DNA from 4 places in the Pseudoalteromonas sp. P1-26 genome. Region 3 is predicted to be linked to each of the others. Evidence: predicted binding sites of a transcription regulator. Region 3 holds the regulator's gene; each other region holds the start of a gene.
The links. The regulator sigma-54, encoded in region 3, starts transcription at its own class of promoters, with help from an activator protein. The targets are predictions, from matches to a motif close to GTTGGCACGNNNNTNGNNT.
Positions count from the first base shown of each region.

Region 1: the regulator sigma-54 is predicted to act here: its motif matches at 1,838-1,856, upstream of AN394_RS02090 (flagellar basal body rod protein FlgF).
Region 2: the regulator sigma-54 is predicted to act here: its motif matches at 3,596-3,614, upstream of dps (DNA starvation/stationary phase protection protein Dps).
Region 4: the regulator sigma-54 is predicted to act here: its motif matches at 2,580-2,598, upstream of AN394_RS02255 (PAS domain-containing sensor histidine kinase).

Region 1 is NZ_LKDX01000002.1:154,527-160,741, reverse strand. It holds gene flgH (flagellar basal body L-ring protein FlgH) at 1-213, opposite strand, end outside; gene flgG (flagellar basal-body rod protein FlgG) at 229-1,017, opposite strand; gene AN394_RS02090 (flagellar basal body rod protein FlgF) at 1,039-1,803, opposite strand; gene flgE (flagellar hook protein FlgE) at 1,964-3,331, opposite strand; gene AN394_RS02080 (flagellar hook assembly protein FlgD) at 3,383-4,066, opposite strand; gene flgC (flagellar basal body rod protein FlgC) at 4,080-4,511, opposite strand; gene flgB (flagellar basal body rod protein FlgB) at 4,514-4,924, opposite strand; gene AN394_RS02065 (protein-glutamate O-methyltransferase CheR) at 5,060-5,890, opposite strand; gene AN394_RS02060 (chemotaxis protein) at 5,912-6,215, opposite strand, start outside.
Region 2 is NZ_LKDX01000013.1:54,584-60,798, reverse strand. It holds gene AN394_RS08840 (hypothetical protein) at 1-595, shown strand, start outside; gene AN394_RS08835 (serine hydrolase) at 624-1,853, shown strand; gene corA (magnesium/cobalt transporter CorA) at 1,975-2,931, shown strand; gene dps (DNA starvation/stationary phase protection protein Dps) at 3,010-3,528, opposite strand; gene AN394_RS08820 (HPP family protein) at 3,756-4,175, opposite strand; gene AN394_RS08815 (substrate-binding domain-containing protein) at 4,255-5,160, opposite strand; gene AN394_RS08810 (GGDEF domain-containing protein) at 5,368-6,215, opposite strand, start outside.
Region 3 is NZ_LKDX01000003.1:161,593-167,807, reverse strand. It holds gene AN394_RS03480 (YgiQ family radical SAM protein) at 1-223, shown strand, start outside; gene mgtE (magnesium transporter) at 302-1,660, opposite strand; gene AN394_RS03470 (HPr family phosphocarrier protein) at 1,872-2,144, opposite strand; gene rapZ (RNase adapter RapZ) at 2,158-3,003, opposite strand; gene ptsN (PTS IIA-like nitrogen regulatory protein PtsN) at 3,004-3,456, opposite strand; gene hpf (ribosome hibernation promoting factor) at 3,460-3,747, opposite strand; gene AN394_RS03450 (RNA polymerase factor sigma-54) at 3,775-5,271, opposite strand; gene lptB (LPS export ABC transporter ATP-binding protein) at 5,387-6,112, opposite strand; gene lptA (lipopolysaccharide transport periplasmic protein LptA) at 6,109-6,215, opposite strand, start outside.
Region 4 is NZ_LKDX01000002.1:189,671-195,885, reverse strand. It holds gene AN394_RS02260 (sigma-54 dependent transcriptional regulator) at 32-1,435, opposite strand; gene AN394_RS02255 (PAS domain-containing sensor histidine kinase) at 1,432-2,544, opposite strand; gene AN394_RS02250 (DNA-3-methyladenine glycosylase I) at 2,672-3,259, shown strand; gene AN394_RS02245 (sigma-54 dependent transcriptional regulator) at 3,293-4,732, opposite strand; gene AN394_RS02240 (flagellin) at 4,875-5,660, opposite strand; gene pseB (UDP-N-acetylglucosamine 4,6-dehydratase (inverting)) at 5,854-6,215, shown strand, end outside.

The DNA of each region.
Region 1 (6,215 bases), on a different contig from region 3:
GATATCACCCGCGCGCAATGCCTTTTTATCTGAGTACAAGTCATCTGCTGAATAACTATCAAACAACGAACCCGTTGGTACCATTGGCTCTGTTGTTGGCTCCGGATACATAGGCGCATAGTAAGGGTCATCCTGAACCACATGATGATTTTGCGTTGTCATACAACCACCCAGCATTAATGCTGCCGATGTGACTAAGATAATGTTACGCATGCTGCCTCCTACCCATTAAAGCTGTTGATTGATGTAACTAAGCATTTCATCAACCGCTGAAATCACTTTTGAATTCATTTCATAAATTCGTTGCGTTTCGATCAAGTTAACAAGCTCTTCTGTTACATTCACATTAGACGTTTCAAGTGAACCTTGAACCACAGTACCTAAACCATCGATACCTGGGTTCCCTTGCACAGGTGCGCCACTCACAGCGGTTTCTGTGTATAAGTTTTGCCCCATAGGCTCAAGACCTGATGGATTAATAAAGTCACTAATTGTTAGCTGACCAATGACCACGTTCTCTGCTTGTCCTGAAATACGTACCGACACTTCACCGTCTTGCGAAACAGTAATTGATTGTGCATCGTCTGGTACGTTCATTTCTGGCTGTAATGGAAAACCCGCACCAGAAGTTACAATGCGACCATCTTCGTCAGTGGTGAATTGACCATTACGTGAGTATGCAATGTTGCCATCTGGTAATTGCACTTCAAAAAAGCCAGGACCTGAGATCATCCAGTCCAATGAATTTTCTGTGGTAAGCATGTTACCTTGTGAAAAGTTCTTTTGGTTAGCAACCACTTTTGCACCGGCACCAAGCATTAAACCCGATGGCATTTCAGTGTCTTGCGACGAACGGCCACCTGGTTGATTGATGTTTTGATATAGTAAATCTTCAAATACGGCGCGGCTTTTTTTGTAACCGACCGTGCTGGCATTCGCGAGATTATTTGAGATCACCGAAATATCGGTTTGCTGGGCGTCAAGCCCGGTTTTACTGATCCATAATGCAGGATTCATAACTCTACCCTCTCAGTCATCTTAAACAATGCGTAACAGCTGATCTTGACGCTCGTCGAGCTCTTCGGCTGTTTTCATTAATTTAACTTGTAATTCAAATTGGCGTTGATTGCTGATCATGTCGACCATTTCATGCACTGGGTTTACGTTCGACATTTCAAGCGTACCCGACAGTACCTTTACGTTTGGTGAAATATCACAAAAACCACAAAGGTCATTGACCAACATGTCTTCTTTTGGTCGAAATAAACCGTCATTACCTTTTTCAAGCTGAGTGTTATCAGCCTCAATCACTTTTAAGCGATCAACCACTTCCAAAAAGTTAGCTGGCGCACCTTGTGGGCGAACCTGAATAGCACCGTCTTCACTAAACTCAACTTTCTCGATAGGTAATGGCAAAATGATTGGACCACCTTCGCCAATTACTTGACGGCCATGGCTAGTGATCAACGCGCCATCTGGAGTAATGTTTAATGTGCCAGTTTTGGTGTACGCCTCATTGCCTGATGCATCTTGTACACTCAACCAACCACGGTCACTCATCGCGATATCAAGCTCGCGGCCAGTTTCAACAAAACCACCCGATTCCATATTAGATCCAGGGCGTTCTTGCATTGCAAACACCCTAGATGGCAGACCTTCACCGAAGGCTTGCATAGAGCGAGCTTGTGCAAAATCAGCTTTAAAGCCAGTGGTGTTAGCATTCGCAAGGTTGTTGGCCTTGAGTTCAAGACCTCGCAAACTTTGCTTAGCACCCGACATGGCAATGTAGACCATTTTGTCCATAACATTGACTCACTAAAAATACGATAACTAAGAAATGCAATAAAAGTGCCAAAGTAAAATTGACGCTAAAATAGAAGAGAAAAATGAATAATTAGAATGAAAAAAGGCTGCCAATAGAGGGAGCAGCCTTCGTGTCGGATTAAGCTTAGAGCCGTTAAAATTAACGGATCTGTAGGATGTTTTGCTGTAGTGTTGAGTTAACCTCAAGCGCACGTGAATTTGCTTGGAAGTTACGCTGCGCACTAATCAAGTCAACAAGTTCGTTAGTTAGGTTAACGTTTGATTGTTCAAGCGCAGATGAGTTAATTGAACCCAAGGTACCTGAACCTGGTTCGCCAGCAATAGGTTCACCTGATGTAAGGCTCTTCTTCCAGGCCGTATCACCCACTTGTTGTAAACCCTGTGAGTTCGAAAAGCGTACCATCGCAACTTGACCTAGGAATGAAGTATCACCATTACTGTATGAAGCAACAATTTTACCGTCAGAACCGATATCGATACCTGATAGACGACCTACAGTCGCACCATCTTGTTCCAGTGCTTTTACTTCAAAGTTACTAGCATACTGAGTAGGAATTTTATTTGTTGTTGCTGCTTCATCACGCCAATTAATAGTGACATCATCTGGGAAGCTGGCACCATTAGAAAGTAAGTCAGATAAGCCTGCCGCAGCACCAACACCATTTGGTAACGTTAATGGGTCAAACGTAGTGTCAGTGTTTGCTACACCATCTGTATTTAGTGGTAAACCACTTGAGTCAAACTGAAAAGTCGAAATAGGCGTGTATGGCGACGTAGTTTGCTCAGTACCATCCGCAGCAAACGGTTTTTCATCTAAAGTAGCATACACTTCCCACTCATTTTCATTACCAGTAGTTGTTGAATCAGTTTTCACAAAAAAGAATTGTAAAATATGTGGCTCACCTAATGAATCATACACTGTTGTTGATGTTGAGCTGTTATATGAAGCACTTGTCTCAGGATCAAACGGCGTCACTGACGGTGAAGTTGCTCGAGAGTCTAGATTAAAAGATGAATAAACATTCGTGGTTGCACGTGGTGAACCTGATGCATCAGGAATTTGTAGTGCAGAAGATGTACTTAAGCTAACAGAAGTGGTATCACCGGTTGCTTCATCAACAGGGAAACCTTGTAGATAGTTGCCATTAGCATCGACTACAAAGTTATCTTTATTTAATTTAAACGCACCTGCTCGGGTATATGTGAAGTCTTGTGCACCTAGGTCATTCGCCATTGCGAAATAACCTTCACCAGTGATCGCTAAGTCAAGTGAGTTATTTGTGAAAGATAACGAACCTTGGTGGAATTGTTGTGCCACCATTGTTGTTCTTACACCGTCACCATTTTTTGTTTTACCAGAACTAAATACTGATGATGCGTATACATCAGCGAACTCTGCACGAGACTCTTTAAAGCCCGTAGTATTAACGTTAGCAATGTTATTTGCGGTAACGTCTAAATCTTTTTGCGCGGCTGCTAAGCCTGTTAATGCAATATTGAAGCTCATAACTCACCTCTAACCTATCTCTTAGCCTAAGCTAACCCAAACCTTTTTTACTTATGCGATTTCAGCTATATCAGTTAGCCTAACCGCACCCTCTTTTGTATTTACGATAATGCCGCTTGCGCCATTAATATTGACACTTTCAATATTCTTAAAGGTCGCCATTGGCATACTGCTGTAGTCTCCATTTACAAAGCCTTCAGCACTGATGTCATATTCACCTTCAGGTAGCACATTGCCATCATTGTCTTTACCATCCCATTCAAAACGAAGTGCACCCGCTGACTGAGAACCTAATTCAATGGTACGCACTAACTGGCCTGATGAATCCGTTATTCTTAGCGTTAAAGATTCAACAGCGGTTTCTGCAACCACCGACCCTTTAGCTAGATTTTCGCCATCAAAATCAATGGTGTCAGACTCAAGTAACGCTTGCTTACCAACAAGAGTCGAAGCCTGTAACGCAGAATTTGATGTCATTGATGCAGTGAGTGAATCAAACTTCTCGTTTAAGTTTGAAATACCTTCAGCCATGGTAAAGTTCGTCATCTGCGCAATCATTTGATCGTTATCAGCAGGATTACTCGGATCCTGAAACGACAACTGCTGTGTTAACAACGAAAAGAAATCTTCCTGAGAAAGCGTGTTGTTGTCTTCTTCAGTTGTTTGCGTACTACTTTGATTCCAACGCAAACTATCCATATAGGATGATGATGCAGAGCTGATGTCGTTACTCATAACTTATCCTCGGTTACCGTTGTCCTAACAACAGTGTTTTACTTAACATTTGCTTAGCTGCATCAGCAACTTGCACATTTGTTTGGTAAGAGCGAGAGGCAGAAATCATATTTGCCATTTCTTCTACAACATTAACGTTAGGTTTGTAGATATAACCATTTTCATCCGCACTTGGGTGGTTCGGGTTATATTCAATTTGTAGAGGTTTATCACTCTCTACAATGCCTAACACTTTAACGCCAACAGAAGAGCCCTGAGGATTGCTTTGTGATGCTGACGCTTTAGTCAACTCTGCAGCAAAAACAGGGTGGCGCGCTCGATATGTCTGATCTTGACTAGAACTAATCGTATTTGCATTCGAGATATTACTGGCTGTGGTATTTAAGCGAACATTTTGCGCACTCATACCGGTTGCTGAAATATCAAAAACATTATACAAACTCATGATTAAGCTCCTTGACTACCGAGGGCTTTTTTAAGGCCTTTAATTTTACTACTCATAAATTGCAGGCTTGCCTGATACTCTAATGAGTTCTGTACATACAAGTTTCGTTCCACTTGTATATCGACTGAGTTACCATCACCTGTATCTGCTTGATTTGGCGTACGAAACATTTCTGCGCTGCCAACAAAACGACTGCCCCCGGCAATATGTTTAGCATCGGTTCTTACCATGCTATTGCCGCCTTGTTGGTTGCTTTTTGCCGCTTTTAATGCCGAGGCAAAATCGATATCTTTCGCTTTATAGCCCGGCGTATCAGCATTAGCGATATTTGTCGCTAATAACTCAGCGCGTTGTGAACGGATCAACATCGCATGAGGATGAACACCAAATGCTTTATCAAAACTGATAGCCATAACCATCTCCAAAAAATTGACTCTGTAGTGGTTAATGCAAAAGCTAAGCCAAAAATTTAGGAGTAATTTGATTTATATAAGAGACTGAAAAATAGGTAAATTTAGCAACCTAAGGACTAGGTTGCTAAGGAGAGTTTACTTTTTCTGATAGATGATACCTGGGTTACAACGAACCATATCAAAGCTATCACTTAAGCCCGCCATTGATTCTGACGCACCTAAAAACAGGTAACCTTTCGGGTTTAAAGCTTGAGCAAATTGAGAAATGATTTTAGCTTTTACTTCTGGTGAAAAGTAAATCAACACATTACGGCAAAATATGATGTCAAACTTGCCCATTAGGGCATATGAATCGAGTAAGTTTAAATGTCTAAAGCTGACCATTTTACGTATAGGGTCAACTACCTGAGCCATTCCATTACCGCTGTCCTTGAAGAACTTTTGACGACGCTCCATCGACAAGCCACGAGCGAGCGCCAGCGAGTCATACTCAGCATTCTTGCACATATCAAGCATGGTATTAGAGATATCAGTGCCAATAATTTGCGCACCCATCTTTAATACACCTGGGTTTTTAGATTGGAACTCGGCAACAGACATGGCAATTGAGTACGGCTCTTGTCCTGATGAACTTGCCGCTGACCATATTTTTAGTGGCCTACGCACATCTTTAAGTTCAGGAAATAGTTTTGTTTTCAATAACTCAAACGGATATTGGTCACGAAACCAAAGCGTTTCATTGGTTGTCATCGCATCAACGACAGCGGCACGAAGCTGCCTCTCATGAGGGCTTAGTGTTTTACTTACCAACTGTGATAAAGACTCAACATTAAAACGCGCCATAAGCGGCGCAAGGCGGCTTTTAACTAGATAAAGTTTATTATCGCCAAGCACAATGCCACATTGTTGCTCTAAAAAAGAGCGGAATTGATCGTATTCGCTTTGTTGTAAATGCTTATTTTCCAAAGTAATACCACCTATAAATAATTAATCACAATGAACCCACTTCTTCACAGCTGTCGCTAATTCATCTGGGTTAAATTTTGCAATAAAATCATCAGCACCCACTTTTTCGATCATTGCTTGGTTAAACACCCCACTTAAAGAGGTATGCAAGATCACATGCAAAGGTGATAATTTTGGATCTGCCTTAATTTCAGCGGTTAAGGTATAACCGTCCATTTCTGGCATTTCTACATCAGATATTAATAGACCAACACGTTCAGTAATATCATTTTGACAATCGAGCTGAGCAATCTCTCTTAAACGTAAAAGTGCTTCTTTTCCGTTT
Region 2 (6,215 bases), on a different contig from region 3:
ACTACCCGGCATAGCAGCGGGGTTACTTGCCATAATTTTTCCTATGTACTGGATTTCAGTATTTGGCGAAACACTTGATGGCTTAGGCGAGGCGCTTAAGCTCGATTTGCAAAGCTTAAACTTTTCAGACCTTGTGTTTGTACTCATTGGTGCACTTGAAATCTATGTGTACCTGAGTTTACGCAAGGCACTAAAAGATATGTTCGATGTTGAAGGTGTACGCATACTGTTATGTGTGTTGGCGGTGTTGGTATTAGCTTTTCATGCCACTGTGTTATGCGATGTTTATCTTGCTGTTGCAGGTGATAAAGCATCGAATGATGTAGTAGAAAGTATTTCAATTATTGCCATGGTGGTCTCGGCTGGGAGTTTAGGCTTGTATGCGTTAGTGGGTTTGATCACAGCCGCATTATTACTAACAAAGCGCCATGGAATGTCATCGTTGCTAACGGTGTTTTCTATCCTATTGTTGCTAATGTGCATCTTACAGCTAACGGTGATTTTTGCTTATTTGAATGTGTTTTTATTCCCAGCAGCATTATTAATTTTAATGGTGTTCTTTATCAAAAAACCTGAGCAAATCGAAGTGATTTAACAGCGCTTTGTAACACAAGGAATAGGGTATGAGCTGGTTTAAAACGATTCTGTTAACGCTATTTTTGTCATTTGTTTGGGCTGCTACCTGTGTATATGGTGGTGTCAGTGGTTGGTTTTTAAAACCCATTGCCGAAACGGGCAACACTGAGCAATTTATTGCTAATAGTCAGGCGCTGATTGCCAACAATCAAGCAAACATCGCTTATGTTTTGATTGAAAATGGCCAAGTGGTTTTTCAAGATTACTCAAAAAGCAAAGATGAAATAACTGCAAATACTTTGTTCCCAGTGGCATCGCTCAGTAAATTTATTACCGCCTATGGTGTGATGAGTCTGGCAGAGCAGCAGCAAGTCCTTTTAGATCACGCTATTAATGAGCAACTGACGGGTTGGCAGTTACCTGAATCAGAGTTTGATAATCAAACTGTTAGCCTTGCACATCTGTTATCGCATACTGCGGGGCTTGGTGATGGCTTAGGCTTTGCTGATATTCCTCTAAATGAAACCGTACCAAGCTTGCTTGAGTCGCTCAACAAGCCGCTATCATCAACGGGTGTGCGTGAAATAAAAGTCACCAAGCCTGTGGGCGATTTTAAGTATTCTGGGGGCGGCTATTTAATGCTAGAGCTGCTGGTAGAAGAAAAAACGAATCAACGTTTTGCAACTTGGATGGCTGATAACGTCTTTAAGCCAGTCAATATGACTGATGCCAGTTACGATGTACTCACTGAGTTAGACAACATCGCACCTGCTTATGATAAAAGCGGGCAAGCTGCGGGGCATTTTCAATACGCATCGGCAGCAGCAACAGGTTTACTGGCAAGTAGCCATGACTTAATCGCTTTAGTGCAAGCATTGACATCACCTAAAACAGGGCAGTTAAGCCTGCAAATGATCAGCTCCATGCGAGCGCCTTTGGCAATTAGCTTAGGCGCACCAATTTGGGGGCTAGGTACCATGCTTTATGCACCAACAGCATCGGGAGATTTTGTGTTTGGCCATGATGGCGCGAATGAGCCAGCAATAAATAGCACACTTCGCATCAACCCAGATAACAATGATGCAATCATCGTACTTAGTAGCGGCGGTGAACATATTGCATCAAAGCTCGGTTATGAATGGACGCTTTGGCAAACCGGTTACCCCGACTTTTTAGCGTTTGATGTTGCCTTGCAAAGTGCTTTTGTACCTTGCTTAATAGGCCTTGGCATCATCTTGATAGGTATGCTTTTGGTGCGCTTCAAAAAAGCGAAATAAGCAATTGATGTTAGGTTTAAATTATTTTTCTGCTTTACCCGGTAATTAGTAGCATTGTCATTGTTCATTAACGTGAACAGCTATAGTATTTGCTATACATTGATTATTCAGGGTAGGGCGCATGTTACGATTTTTTTCTATAGACCAAGGTGTGATCACAGAAACTGAGCCAGCTGCTGATACACCGCTTGTTACTTCTATTAAAAATGCCCACTGGATTGATACCATAAATCCGACTGAAGAAGAACGACAAGCGCTGGCAAGCACGCTTAATATCACCTTACCTGGTGCTGATGATGTTGAAGAAATCGAGGCCTCTTCCCGTTGTTTTATTGACCATGAAGGTTTGCATGTGCATGCGCTTTTCATGTCACCAAATGAAGGGCGCTTTAATACGGTAACCGTGGCTTGTTTGCTACAAGACAACTGCTTGCTGACAATCCGCGATGATGAACTAGCCGATTTTCGTCTTTTACGACTGCGTGCTCGGAAAGGGCAGGTAGCGTGTGATAATCCAAAGCAACTTTTGGTGACTTTATTTGATCAAAAAGTCGAAAACCACGCTGATATGCTTGAAGACATGCATCACCAGTTAGAAAAACTCAGTGCCTATGTACTTGAAGAGGATGACTCAGACTTAGAAGAAGCTGTTAGTCGAATTTCGCGCCTTGAAGATAATAACGGTAAAGTGCGTTTATGTTTGATGGATACGCGCCGGAATATCTCGTTTTTACTGCGCCACCTAGGAGCGCCGACAGAAGACCGCGAGTCACTTCGTGAAATTGTACTCGATATTGATACCCTTATGTCTCACTGTACATTTTTGTTTGATAAGGTGAATTTCTTAATGGACTCGACTCAGGGTTTTATTAACATCGAACAAAACCAAATTATAAAAACCTTTTCTATTGCCTCTGTGGTGTTTTTACCGCCGACCGTTGTCGCCAGTATCTATGGGATGAATTTTAACAGCATGCCTGAACTGCAATGGGCATGGGGTTACCCGTTTGCAATTGGCATTATGTTGCTGTCTGGCTTTGCACCTTACTTGTTCTTTAAACATAAAGGTTGGTTGTAACAAAGCATAAAAAAGCCCAGCAAATGCTGGGCAAGGGGTCTTCGGATAGACCTAGGGGGTTTAACCTTTAAATGGGGTTTAACCTTTCAATTCGCCGGTAGACGATTCGATATGTGCACGAACAAACCATTGGAATTGTTCTAAGTCAGCCAGTTGGCCGGTGATCATATCTTCAGAAACTGGGTCTAGCTCACCAAGCTTATCGATAGCTGCACGGTGGTCTTTATTGACTCCGTTATACACTTTATCAAGCGCTGTTAGATGGTCAGTAACTAAGCCTTTACCAATTGAATAATCTTGCCAAGTACGGCGTTCTACAATTGATTGTGGTGTGCCAACAGGTACGCCGCCCATAGTTGCAATACGCTCTGCAATCGTGTCAGTCATCTCTTGCACTGCGCTTACTTGCGGGTCTAACATTTCGTGTACACCGATAAAATTAGGGCCAACAACATTCCAATGAATGTGTTTTAAAGTGAGGTGTAAATCGATTAAAGCGACCATGCGCTGGTCTAGAATAGCAATCGTGTCAGCTGCAGCTTGGTCTTTAACACCGGGTGCTGTAAATTCTGCGATTTTTGATGATGAATTACTCATTACTCCTCCGAGATTATCTGTAAATTTCCTTTCGCTTTTAATCTAAAAAGCATGTGTAATTACATAGAAGCAAGCGTTGTGCCTAATAATCTTTAAATTATAAGGTTATGAATTTAAAGGGTTAATTTAATTTGGGTCTTGAGTGAGGGTGATACTAGCTAAGAAGAAGTATGAAAACTCTGCACACCTTCTGTAAAAAATTCAGTGTGCAGATACTAATTTACGACTTAAGAAAGTAAAGCCGCCGCTAAACGAACAAAATCAGATGAGGTTAGAATGCCCACTAGGTTGTTATCTTTATCAACCACAGGCATGCAGCCATGACGGTTTTCAACAAAAAACTTAGCAACTTCGTGTAGCGGTTGCTCTGGCGAGATACTGGTAAAATCGGTAGCCATAATATCAACCACTTTAGTTTGCTTTTCCTTGCGTTCGAGGGCGCTGGCACTGTAATTAGCCATGATATTCATTACCTGAGCAATCATGATTTTTTGCGTTAACATGCCAACCAAACCACCATGCTCATTGATCACTGGAATATGGCGGACATTTTTCTCTTTCATTAGATTATGCGCGTCATGCAGGGTATTTTGCGCGCTAATGGCGAATGGGTCTGGCGTCATCAAATCACTAACTAGGTGTGTCATGGCTAAATCCTTACAATTAATCAAGTTGTGGTAAGTCTAGCGCTTATCGAGTTAATTGCACTTTAGTGAGATCAAAGTTTTAGTGATTAACGGTGCAAGTACCTGCATTATTTTGCTGACAATAATGAAAGTCTAAATAATAGTGAGACTTAGCTGGTCGTTCACCTTTAGTGAGGTATTGATACATCAATTCTGCAGAAAGTCGGCCCATTTCAAATGGGTTTTGACCAATATTGGCCGATGATAATCCTTGTTGTAATACTTCTAATTGCATTTGCTCAGTATCGGCAGAAACGATCACCACCTCTTGATTAGCAATACGTTGCTTATGTTTAGCAATCACGTTTGCATAATTAGGGTTAAATTGGGCAAAGCCCGCTACCGCTAAAAATAGTGGTGGATTTTCAAGGTTAAGAAGTTTGTCGAGTTGACCGAGGGAGACCTCTCGCTTGCCTAAGCTATATAAAGGGCATCTATCAAACTCACTCCAGCCATTTTCACCACTTAAACGTTTATCTTTTTGCCCAGATAACGCATAGCGAACACCTTCAATGCGCTTGTTTAAATTAGGTGTTGTTGAGTGCCCTGATTGAATACACACCTGGTTATTTTCTTTGCTGGTGAATTTTTTTAATTCGTTCCCCAAGGCCACACCATAGTCAAAATTGTTGGTACCTACATAAGCTAAACGGTACTGCTGATCTTCTTCGAGCAGATCAGAGTCAAAAGTGATCACAGGAATATTGTTATCTTTAAGCTGTTTAAGGGCTCTTTCAACAAGGTAATTGGAATCTGTGGTTGCGATTAATAAACCACTAATGTTGTTTCTGCGAACAAGGTCGGTGATCACTAAGACTTGTGTGCGAATATCTTGAAAGTCTTTGGGGCCATCGTAAATACATTCAAAATCGAGATGCTGTTTTGCAAATTGCTCACACCCTTTAAAGGCTTGCTGATAAAAACTATCGTTTTTGGTTTTACCCACAACTGCCACCACATATTTAGCCTGAATTGGCAGGGCAAAAAGCCAAAAACTGGTACACAAAAGTACCCAGTTTAATTTAAAATTTAATAATACTTTTAAGGACATAGCACTACATATTGCAAGTTAAGCACGAGCTAATTATAGTGACAGAGTTGGAATTTACAAGATTGATAGAAAGGCATTTGCTTTCGTGGCGTCTCTAGTTATTTACTCCTTGTTTAGGCTGTTTGTTTCTATGCGATTACGACCATTATTTTTCGCTGCATAAACGGCTTTGTCTGCGCGGTTTACTAAGCTTTCAAAGCTGTCATTTGGTTGCCAATTGGTTAAACCAAAGCTAGCAGTAACCGATATAAGATGTTCTCGATAAGCTATTTGACTGGTTTCAAATGTTTTACGTAGGCCCTCTAAAAATTGCTTAGCCGAGCTGATGTCGGTAGCAAAGAACAACAGTAAAAATTCTTCACCGCCGAGCCTGCAACATAAGTCACCTTTATTTAAATGCTGTTTCATTAGATCAGAGAACACTTCAAGTACAAGGTCACCGCCATCATGCCCGTAACTATCATTAATACGTTTGAAGTAATCAATATCAACTACGCAGGCGAATAAGCTAGATGTTTGACTTGGGCTGAATAGTTGCTGTTGTTCAATAATGAATTGCAGCCCGCGGCGATTGTAGAGCCCGGTAAGCGGGTCTTTTAGAGACAATTCCAAATAACGCTTTTTTTCATCCACCAACAGGGTGGTGATGAGACCGAGGCCAGTCATAACAAACACGGTTGCATGGGCAATGACGGTCAATGAATACAAGGTCGCTAAGTTATGTTCATGGGTAATAATACTTAGCTGTGAAATGGGCACTAATAGTAAAATGCATTGCGCCATTGACAACACAGTGTTGCCAATATTCTTTTCACATACAGCGCGTTTAGTGGTGAAGTAAATAAGTGCGGGTAATACGCTTAATGTAAAGCAGGCTTCGACAAGGGCAAGTTGATTTATATTTTGAGTGAGGAGGGCAAATACAGAAAAAATAGCACCATGCGCAATAA
Region 3 (6,215 bases):
TGGTTGGCCGATGATCCGTGAAGCACTAAGAAAAATGGGCAAAGCGAATCTAATCGGTAAAGGACCGAACTGTTTGGTACCTGAAGAAGGTCGTAACGAGAAAGCTGCTAGAGGAAAGGGCGGTAAAGGCCGTGCGGCACTGACTCGTCACACCGGTTTTAGCCAGTTTAAAAAGGCCAATACCAAACCTCGAGTAGGTAAAAATAAGCAGCGCGCAAAGTAAATAGATATAAATACGGCCCTTTAAGGGCCGTTTTTATTTATACCAATTCGCTTAACTAAGTATTATTGCGAATTGGTATTAGATCAATAACCAAGTTGCAGTGCCTAAAAAGGCAAAGATACCAACAATATCAGTGACGGTTGTCAGCACTACGCTCCCTGCAAGGGCTGGGTCAATTTTCATTTTCTTAAGAATTAATGGAATGCTCGCACCCGCAATACCAGCGGCAACAAGATTCATAAACATTGCAAAGGCCAGCACTGCGCCGAGTTTAAAGTCCCACTGCCATAGGGCAACCACACCAGCAATTAATATCGACCAAATAATGCCATTCAGTGCGCCAATCGCTAACTCCTTAAGTAATAAGAAGCGTTGGTTGGTTTGGTTGATATGACCAACCGCTATACCACGAATAACCAGAGTTAGGGTTTGGCTACCCGCAACACCCCCCATTGAAGGGACGATACCATTGAGTACCGCTAAAATAGGCAAGATTGCTAAGGTGTTTTCGAAAAAGCTTGCCACAATTGCTGCTAACAATGCGGTTAATAAGTTAACCCCAAGCCAAATAGAGCGACGCTGCGAACTTTTTAGCACTGGCGCAAAGGTATCTTCTTCGTCGTCAAGACCAGCGAGGCTTAGCATGCTGTGCTCTGCATCTTCACGGATTACGTCAACGATATCATCAATAGTAATACGACCAAGCAAGTGAGCGTTATCATCCACAACAGGCGCTGAAATCCAGTTGTGACGCTCGAACAGTTGCGCTACATCACTTTCATCCATAGAGATTAGGATTGACTCACAGTCTTCATCCATTAAATCACGAACAATTTTATCTGAAGGACTGGTCAGCAATGTAGTTAATGAAAGCGCGCCTAAAAAGCAGTTATGCTTATCAACTACATATAAGTCATCGGTACCCTCTGGTAGCTCACCTCGTAAGCGTAAATAGCGCAGTACAACATCGAGAGTAACGTCAGGACGAATGGTGACCGTATCGCTGTTCATCAAGGCACCGGCTGAGCGCTCTTGATAAGAAAGTGCTTGAGTTGCTCTCTCTCTATCTTGCGAATCCATGGCACTGACAACGTCTTGATATACGGTATCAGGAAGACTACGTAAAACCTCACCTAAGTCATCGTCGTCCATATCTTCAGTGGCAGCAGCAATGTGCTCAGGCTCCATCTGGGCAATAATGCCAAGACGTACATCTTCAGAGAGTTCTTCTAGAACATCACCACGGACATCTGGATCAACCAGCTGCCAAAGCATACGACGAATTTTATGGGGAGAAGATTCAAGTAAAAGGGCTGTATCACAAGGTGCCGTTTTGGCTAACATACCGCGCACTTGAACAAATTGACCACTATTGAGTGACTTGGTCACTTGTTTGAGTTGTTGTAGTGGGTAATCTTGTTCAAAGGCTTCTGGCATTGGCGTCCTTACAACTGAAAAAAGTTTAAATAGGCTAAGCAAATACAGCATAGTTGCTTTGTAGTGTATTTGCAGAGATATCGTCGCACTGCGATAAATTTATTAAGAGTTTTGTAATTTAGAAAAGCGAGCGATATAAAAGTAGGATATTTAAAGGGAATTTTAAATATCCGAATTAAGTTTACCGTAAACCTTGAAGTCTTAGCAAATGCTATTCTTGCTCGTGGAAGCGTTGTGCAATTAATTCGCCGATTGCCGTTAATGCAGCATCGGCGTCAGGGCCTTCGCACACAACGCGAACTTCTTTACCCTGACTACTTTCAAGTAGCATTAATGCTAACACGCTGTCGCCTTCAGCTTCTTTATCATCTTGATAAAGCGTAATTTTGGCATCAAATTGCAGTGCTAATTGCGCTAAAACAGTAGCAGCACGAGCATGTAAGCCAAGTTTGTTTTGAATTAAAAAGGTATCTTCAGCGTGCATTGTTGGTGCCTAATTAAATGTCTTGTTCGCGGTGGCGAATTTTTACATTAGCATGGCTTTTGGCAAAGCTCTCACCAATTGTTTGCGCTAAGTAAACAGAGCGATGCTGGCCGCCGGTGCAACCAATAGCAATGGTCAGGTAACTGCGGTTATTACGCTCTAAATGTGGCAACCAAGTTTGCACAAAGGTTTGTATTTGCCAAGTGAACTTTTGCACTATGCTGTGGCTAGCTAGGTAATCTTTTACTGGTTGATCAAGGCCAGTTAGTGGCTTTAAATCAGGTTCCCAGTGTGGGTTAGGTAAAAAGCGTGCATCAAAAACGTAGTCAGCTTCTTTTGGAATACCATGCTTAAAGCCAAACGACATAAAAGTAATAATTAGCTTTTTATCTTTTTTACCTAAAATCTTTTCGCGAATTGATTCTGCTAACTGATGAACACTCAGATCAGTGGTATCAATCATAAAGTCAGCGCGAGTGATCAACACATCAAGCAGGATTTTTTCTTGTTTAATGGCCAGATCAAGCGGCAAAGAATCAATAGATAGTGGATGCAAGCGGCGTGTTTCTGAAAAGCGTTTGATCAGAGTTTGGTCATCACTGTCTAAATAGAATAGTGTTGGGTTTGCGAAACCTGGCAGGTACTCAAGAATATCATTAAATTCTTGCTGCTCTTTCGGTAAGTTACGTACGTCGATACTGACCGCTATTTTATCGTAGTTATCAGACACACTACGTACGAGCGAAGGCAGTAAATTAACCGGAATATTATCAACGCAATAATAGCCTAAGTCTTCAAGTACTCGTAAAGCGACCGATTTACCTGAGCCTGAGCGACCGCTGATAATTATTAATTCCATTTATGCCTCTGCTGATATGACCTGAAACAGTTGCTGATCGGTAGTAGCACTACGCAGCTGTTTACAAAATTCTTTATCTTTAAGTCTATCAGCAATTGTTGATAAGGTCTTTAGGTGAAGCTGACAGTCACCATCTGGTACGATGAGTGCCACAAAAATATCAACTGGACGATTATCAATTGCATCAAAATTAATAGGGGATTCACTCACTATCACAAATGCATGAGGCTCATCTGCGCCGCTCATTCGGCCATGTGGAATAGCAATACCTCGGCCAATGCCGGTGCTACCTAGTTTTTCTCGGTTGAGTAAAGCATCTAGGATATCTTGTTGCGATAAATGAGGAAGCTGCTGGTGGGCCAGTTCGCTGATATATTCAAGAATTCTTTTTTTGCTATTAAAAAGGACCGCAGCTTTGCTGCAGTCCTGGTTAGTAAGTGAACTTAGTTTCATAATTTAATGTCGAGCTAATTTCTCTTTGTGTTTAATGACTTGGCGATCAAGTTTATCGATCAGTGAGTCAATGGCTGCGTACATATCTTGATGTTCTGTAGAAGCGAATAATTCGCCTCCGTTTACATGTAAAGTTGCTTCTGCTTTTTGGCTTAATTTTTCTACATCTAGAATGACATGAACATTATTAATATGGTCAAAATGCCTTTCTAGTTTTGCAAACTTGGTGTTTACATAGTCTCTTAATGAATCTGTGATTTCTACATGACGACCAGTTAAATTTAGTTGCATAAGCATTTTTCCTTCTATGTAAAACGTCTAAATCAGACTCTTACGCTGATTAGACGGAGGTATTGCTAGAGACTCACGATATTTTGCAATTGTACGTCTAGCTACTTTAATTCCTTGCTCAGCCAATATATCTGCAATTTTGCTATCACTCAATGGTTTAGCTGAGTTTTCTGCAGCGACTAACTTCTTGATTAAAGCGCGTATTGCTGTAGAAGAACACTCACCACCATTTTCGGTGCTGACATGGCTTGAGAAGAAATATTTCAACTCAAAAATACCCCGTGGGGTATGCATATATTTTTGCGTTGTTACCCGTGAAATCGTCGATTCATGCATTTCGACCATTTCAGCAACATCATTTAGCACCATCGGCTTCATTGCCTCAGGGCCATGCTCAAAGAAAGCTTGTTGTTGTTGAACGATACAGTTGGTCACCTTTAATAGCGTATCGTTACGGCTTTCTAAGCTCTTAATAAACCACTTTGCTTCTTGTAAGTGAGAGCGAATAAATTGGCTGTCGCTACTTGATTTAACAGAGCGAGACATAGCTGCATATTGGCTGTTCACTCTAATCTTTGGCATACAATCTGGGTTTAACTCGACTACCCAGCGGCCTTTCACTTTTTTCACTGATACATCAGGTATAACGTACTCAGATTCTTCGCGTACTATGCTATCCGCAGGCTTAGGATTTAAGCTGTGGATGAGCGTCATCACTTCTTTAAGCTCGTTTTCTTTAAGCTTAGTCTTTTTCATCAAAGTTCGATAGTCGCGACTCGCTAATAATTCGATATGCTCAGATAAAACCATTTTAGTTTCAGCTAAATATGGCGTATCGGCATCGAATTGGCGTAGCTGAATGCACAGACATTCTTGTAAACTGCGCGCGCCAATACCCACAGGATCAAATAACTGAATTCTTTTTAAGACCGCTTCGACTTCATCAAGTTCGATTTCTTCTTCATCGTTATTTTGATTAAAGCTTTCGACGATATCTTCACAGCTTACCGTTAAAATACCTGAATCATCGATAGCTTCTACAATTGCGACAGCAATCGCTTCATCAGTAGGGCTAAATGGCGTGAGCTGTAATTGCCACATTAGGTATTCGTGAAGAGTTTCGGTTGATGCACCTTGATAGATAGACTCATCTTCAGGCATTGGCCCTGATGATGTTGAAGGGGCGGCACTCATGTACTCATCCCAAGTAACATCCATGGCTAAGTCATCGCTTACGGTGTCTTTATTGAGAGCATCACTACTTTCTTGCTCGTACTCGCTAGGTGCTTCTTCGGCAGACGCGCTGACTTGCACATCGTCAGACTCCGCTTTTTGCTCATTCTTGCCGGTGCTTTCTTCATTGTAATCCGCTTCTTCCACTTCAAGTAGGGGATTACTATCAAGCGCTTCTTGAATTTCTTGCTGGAGATCCAATGTACTGAGCTGCAACAAACGAATAGCTTGTTGCAGTTGTGGAGTCATTGTAAGTTGCTGGCCCATGCGCAGCTGTAATGATTGCCTCATGTATCCCTAACAATCCTTTTAAAGTTATCGATAACTGTGCAAACACAGTTAAGTCATTATCGATTTATTGTCATTGTTATTAGTCTAGCAGATGCTCTAGTCGCTGGCGTAATGGTTACAGCCTGAATTGCTCGCCTAGATATACATCGCGTACAGTTTGGTCTGCTAATACGTGCTCAGGTGTGCCTGATGCAATTAGCTCCCCATGAGAAACAATGTAGGCTTTTTCACAAACATCAAGGGTTTCTCGAACATTATGGTCAGTAATTAGTACACCGATACCACGATTTTTTAGGTGCTCAATAATTTTCTTTATATCTAACACTGAAATCGGATCAACACCAGCAAAAGGCTCATCTAAAAGAATAAATTTAGGATTAGCGGCTAATGCACGGGCAATTTCAACGCGGCGGCGTTCACCACCTGACAGCGCCATACCTTGGCTATCGCGAATGTGTTGGATGCTGAATTCATCGAGTAAGCTATTTAGTGTTTCTTCGCGACCTGCTTTGTTTAGATCTTTGCGGGTTTCTAAAATAGCCATCAAGTTTTGGTAAACCGTTAACTTTCGAAAAATTGACGATTCTTGTGGCAGATAGCCGATACCTAAGCGGGCACGATTGTGCATTGGCAAAAGGGTAATATCGTTATCATCAATGCTGATTTTACCTTTGTCGCTTGGAACTAGGCCTACAATCATATAGAAGGTGGTGGTTTTACCCGCACCATTTGGGCCAAGCAAGCCAACAATGCTGCCCGCTTCAACTTCAAGACCGACATTTTTAACCACTTGGCGGCCTTTATAGCTCTTAGCTAAAAGCTCTGCTTTTAATGTACTCATGGTTGGCCTTTATTGTCTTTTTTATTTTCAACAGGCACTAAAATAGTGTGTACACGATCTGTTGAGTTTTCGTCTTTTTCAGCACTGATCAGCTGCTGTGCCA
Region 4 (6,215 bases), on a different contig from region 3:
GAGCTTGTTTGAGTAACTTTTTGGAAGGAGTTTATGCTGGTAAGGCTATACCCAAGTCTCGCATTTGCGCCAGTTTATAACGTAACGTGCGCGGACTAATACCTAAGGTTTCTGCAACCTCTTTACGCTTACCGTTACAACGCGCTAAGGTTTCTAAAATAATACGATGCTCTTTGTCTTTCAGCTCGTCTTTGTAATTACCTTGCTCACTCACTTGTGGCACGGTATCTAAATTAACTTCAACAGGCTGTTCTTGATATACCGGTGCGTTGTGTGGCGGCGTAGCGACTGGCTTTATATCAACCGTAAGCAACTCTTCAATAAAGACATCATCTTGATGAATACTATTCCCATCACATAATATCAACGCCCGTTGAATAACGTTATCAAGCTCTCGTACGTTACCAGGCCAAGCATGAGATAGTAGCTTTTGTTTCGCACCCTCACTTAGTTGAGCGATAGGCTCTTTACTTTTCAGGCAATGACGCTCTATTAAATGCTCAGCCAATACAATAATGTCGCCAGGACGCTCGGCTAATGGTTTCCACATTAGCGGGAATACATTTAAGCGATAATATAAATCTTCTCTAAATAGATTTTCGCTCACTGCTTCTTTTAAATCTCGGTTACTTGTAGCTAGAACGCGAACATCAAGCTCTATCGTTTTACGACCGCCTAAGCGCTCTACTTCGCGCTCTTGAAGTACACGCAGTAATTTAGCTTGTAAGCCTAAATCCATCTCAGTGATTTCATCTAGTAAGATGGTACCACCTTGAGCTTGCTCAAATTTACCCGGGCAAGCTTGAATCGCGCCGGTAAACGCCCCTTTTTCGTAACCGAATAAGGTTGCTTCAAGCATGTTTTCAGGAATAGCAGCACAGTTAATAGCCACAAAGGGAGCATCGCTACGATTTGATTTATCGTGGATAAAACGAGCCAAGACTTCTTTACCCGAGCCACTTGGGCCGAGTACCATGACACTGGCATCTGAGCGGGCAACTTTGCTCGCGAGCTCTAATAGCTTAATACTTGATGGATCGGCAACGATTGGGCCATCGGTTTCTTTTTCCTTTTCAGGCAAATAACGACTCACCATATTAAGAAGCACTTCTGGTGCAAACGGTTTTGCCATATAATCAATCGCGCCTAAACGCATTGCTTCTACAGCATCATCGATAGTGGCATAGGCCGTCATCATTAATACCGGCAACTCAGGATAATTAAGTTTAATGCTACGTAATAGGTCAAGGCCGCTCATAGCGCCCATTTGCACATCACTAACAACCAATGAATAGCTATTTTGCTTAAGCAAGATCATCGCTTGTTCAGCGCTATCTGCAGCAACGCAATCAATACCCGACATTTCAAGGGTATCAATCAGTGCTTCTCGTAAGCCTGCGTCGTCTTCAACGACTAAAATAGAGTTAGTATTCATTTTGCCTCCGCTGACATTGGTTCTGCACTAATTGGCAAGATCAAACTAAAACATGCTCCCCCATGAGCATTATTAGTCACTTCAACCCGTCCTTGGTGCGCATTGGCGACTGAACTTACAACTGCAAGTCCAAGCCCCGTGCCTTGGCTTTTGGTAGTGTAAAAAGGTTCGAATAATTTGTTCGCATGACGTAAATCAACACCTGGGCCATTATCACTGACACTGATGCGAACGCAGTTTTCGCTAGTTTCGTCACGTTCGGCACTCAGGGTTACCACAGCCTCAGAGCCAATAATTTGAATACTGTTGTGGATCAGGTTTTGAATAGCACTCGCCAGAGCAGTTTTATTACCCATAATTTCAATATCTGGCTCAGGCAAGTTCACGCTAAGTTCACTGTTATTTTGTGCAACCATAGCATCAGCACCGGCTTTTACTTCATTAAGTAACTGTTGCATTGAAACGCTTTCGACCACTTGTTGCTCACCACTTTTGGCAAATAACAGCATATCGTTCACTTGGGTTTCTAAATCTTTTAAACGCGACATTAGCTTCGTATGAAAGTTGCCACGCGAGCTTTCTGGCAATCGCTTTGAGCCTAAATTGGCAGCATAAAGCATGGCCGCAGATAACGGTGTTCTGACTTGATGAGCAAGCGAAGCGACCATTTTGCCAAGCGCACTTAAGCGCTGCATATGTGCTACTCGCTTTTGTAATCGCCTGGTTTCAGTTAAATCTGTCATTAAAATTAACTGCCCTGGCTCTGGAGCAAGCGCAGTAATATCAAGCTTTATTAAACGGCCATCCTTAAGTGATACTTCATGTCCATCGTCTTGCTGTGGTCGAAATGAGCGTTGAATTACGCTAAACCACTTTTCACCTTCGAGGGGTTCACCTAGCATATCAATGGCAATTTGATTAGCTTTTGCGATCATGCCTCGGCCATCTAAAACCACCACACCCGCAGGCATGGTATCAACCAAATGACCTAACCAACTGGCTTGTTGGCGCAGCTCACTCAACTCACCCACATACTCTTCTTGTTGTAAGCATGGGTTATATTGTTTGGCTGTGATAAATTGTGGTTTTAGGACATTTGCTAAGGCCATAATCGATACTCAAAAAATCGTGTCTACCTAGCTAAATGCACAATCCGTACCAAATTTATTTTTGTTTTATTTCAATAAATTAAAGACAAAACAACACTGACAAAAAAATGACAATCGCGAGGGAATAATGCAAAAAGAACACCATTGTCGTTGCCCGTGGCTCGATACCAGCAAAGAAGATTATGTGACCTATCATGACCAAGAATGGGGGGTGCCATTATATGATGATCACCGCTTATTTGAATTTATAACCTTAGAGTCAGCACAAGCGGGACTGAGTTGGTATACCATACTTAAAAAGCGTGATGGCTATCGCAGTGCCTTCAAAAACTTTGTTGTCGAAGAGGTTGCCAAAATGACCGAAGACGACGTCGAAAGGTTAATGCAGTTTGAAGGTATTATTCGTAATCGCGCTAAAATCGCCGCCACTATTAATAACGCGCAACGTTTTATTGAGATTCAAAAAGAGTTTGGCAGTTTCTCAAATTACCAATGGCAGTTTGTTGGTGGCAAACCGTTGGTAAACAACCTTGATAAATTAGAGGATTACCCGGCTATTACTGAAGTCTCAACAGCATTCGCCAAAGATTTAAAAAAGCGCGGTTTTAAGTTTTTAGGCCCTACTACAGTGTATGCCCACATGCAGGCCTGTGGCATGGTAAATGACCATAGCAATGATTGCTTTAGAAAAGCTGAGATAATTAGTGAATATTAAAGAGATAAAATCGAGGAAGAAACCTAACGCGGCTTAGTCACGCGTTAGGTTGTATTTCTTCATTTTTTCGACCAGTGTGGTGCGCCTAACACCTAAAATTTCTGCAGCTCGTGCAACAACGTAATCATAGCGCTCTAATGCTTGGCTGATTAAGCTGATTTCTAGCTCAGCAAGATACTCTTTGAGCTCAATTCCTTCATCTGGTAGTAAACCTGAGTCAACCGTTGTTGCTGGTACATCAGGTTCTTCATCATCATAATCACTAAAGCCTGTACTGAAAATATCGTTGAAAGCATCTCGCTCCATCAACTCTTCTGGATACTCAGGCTCATAAGCCTCAACTTCAATATAACGATATTTAGCTGGAAGGTCTGGCACATCAACTACTTTATCAGGGAACATGATCACCATGCGTTCAACTAAGTTAGCAAGTTCACGAATATTCCCCGGCCACGCATGCTCTTTTAAGCTTTGAATCGCACGCTCAGTAAATTTGGCCGTTGTGCCACTTTGCTCGTTCACACGACGCATTAGCTCTTTTAAAAGTAGAGGAATGTCGTCGGCACGCTCACTAAGCGAAGGGTTTTCAATTGGAAATACGTTTAAGCGATAAAAAAGGTCTTCACGGAAGTCGCCCTGCTCAATCATCTCTTCAAGATTGCGGTGAGTTGCAGCAATAATGCGTACATCCGCTTGAATAGGCTTAGTACCCCCTACTCGCTCATAGCTACGCTCTTGCAACACACGCAATAGTTTAACCTGCATTTGCAAAGGCATATCACCAATTTCATCTAGAAACAGCGTGCCGCCTTGCGCTAATTCAAAACGCCCTTTTCGTGCAGAAATAGCCCCCGTAAAAGCACCCTTTTCATGGCCAAATAGCTCACTTTCAAGAAGCTCGCCTGGGATAGCACCACAGTTTACCGGCACAAATGGCCCGGTATTGCGTTTAGAGAGTAAATGAACGTTACGTGCAACAACTTCTTTACCTGTGCCTGACTCACCTAAGATCAGTACATTTGCATCGGTTTTTGCTACTTGTTCAATTAAAAAGCGCACATCTTTTACAGCTTCGGTTTCACCGACTAAACCATCAAACGATTTGTTAGATTTAGCTTGTTTATGGTCACCCGGTAGCATGCGCTGATATTGCTGACAATCATGCAATAGCTGAGTAGTTACATCATGGTTAAACGGCTCACAAATTAAACCAACTACATTAGCAATGCTTAGTAACGGTTTGAGTGTTTCACCAATTAATAAAAACGGAATGGCTGGAAACTGTTTGATCACAGCCTCGTGATTTAGCTGCTGTAAAGCACCAAGAATGACCATGCATTCTTGCTGTTGATGTTTTTCACAAAAAGACTGTAATGAAGTCTCATCAACTAATTGTGCAGTTTCACCAATGAAGGTAAGTGCTGCATGTAAACCTATCGCACGATTATTATTATTGTCTAAAATTAAGATCATTATTGGCGAACCACAGTTACCACGAGGTTAGTTAATTTCTAAATTGTAAGCGAGTTTAGGAGGGATGCAAGCGCTAAGCGGCAATTTATTGACATCAACGCCAAAAAATAGTCACTTAGCACTAAAATTTAATACTAAAGAATTAAAGTAAACCTAATATAGATTCGGCTGAACGATTTGCTTGGCCACGTAAGGCAATCGATGCTTGCGATAAAATATCATTAGCTACTTGATCAGACACAGCTTTTGCATAGTCAGTATCTTCTATTCGGCTTTGGCTCGCAGCAATGTTCTCTCGCTGGTTGCCTAAACCTTTTATCGTACTCGCCAAGGTGTTTTGAAAAGCGCCTAGCTCAGCTCTTTGCGTGTTAATTTCTTCAGCTGCTTGGTCGCTAATATCAATCGCAGCTTGAGCTCCTGCTTGGGTTGAAATATCGATTCCTGCAATAACTGAAGCAATACTGCCATCAGATGGCGTCACTGATTGTGTGGTGTTGGCATCAGGACCAACTTGAAACGACACTTGCTCACCATCAAATAAAGGTTTACCACCGAATGTCGCATTTTCAAACGTTTCTGATATTTGCGTTTGTAATTGCGACACTTCTTCTTGAAGTGCAGCTCTATCATTATCTGTGAGCGCACCATTACCCGCTTGAATAGACAGCTCTCGAATGCGAGAAACGGCATCATTTACACCAGATAAATTTGACTCTGTTACTTGCGAGTAAGAAATGCCATCGTACGCATTATTAATTGCTTGACTGTAGCCATCTTGCTGCGATGTTAATCTATCAATAATTTGCAGTGCAGCGGCATCATCTGCCGCTGAATTTACTTTTTTACCTGATGCTAGTTGCTCAGCAAGCTTGTTACCCGTTTGCTGAGTTTGGTTTAAAAACCCGGTATTGGGTGATTGAATTTTCATGGCGGCCTCCGACAAACCGATTGTTTAAATTATAGCTTAATTTGCCAAAATTTGCACTTTGTACCATGGTTTAGATAAATTAACTTGGCATCTGACTTGCTAGTGTATTAGTTAATAGTTAAATTACTGAGAATTGTGTCAAAATTCTCACTTTGCGTATCAAACGCCAATGAAAAATAACTCGGGTAACACTATGTTCGACAATAAAACAATTTTAATTACCGGTGGTACCGGTTCATTCGGTAAAAAATACGTCAAAACGCTTCTAGAACGCTATAAGCCAAAAAAGATCATTATCTTTTCGCGTGACGAACTCAAACAGTTTGAAATGCAGCAAGAGTTTGACCAACCGTGTATGCGTTATTTTATTGGTGATGTACGCGATAAAGAAAGGCTTCGTCGTGCTATGCGTGGTGTGAACTATGTGATTCACGCAGCAGCATTAAAACAAGTACCTGCCGCTGAATACAACCCAATGGAATGTATCAAAACCAATATTAATGGTGCTGAAAATGTCATTGATGCGGCTCTTGATAATAACGTAGAAAAAGTCAT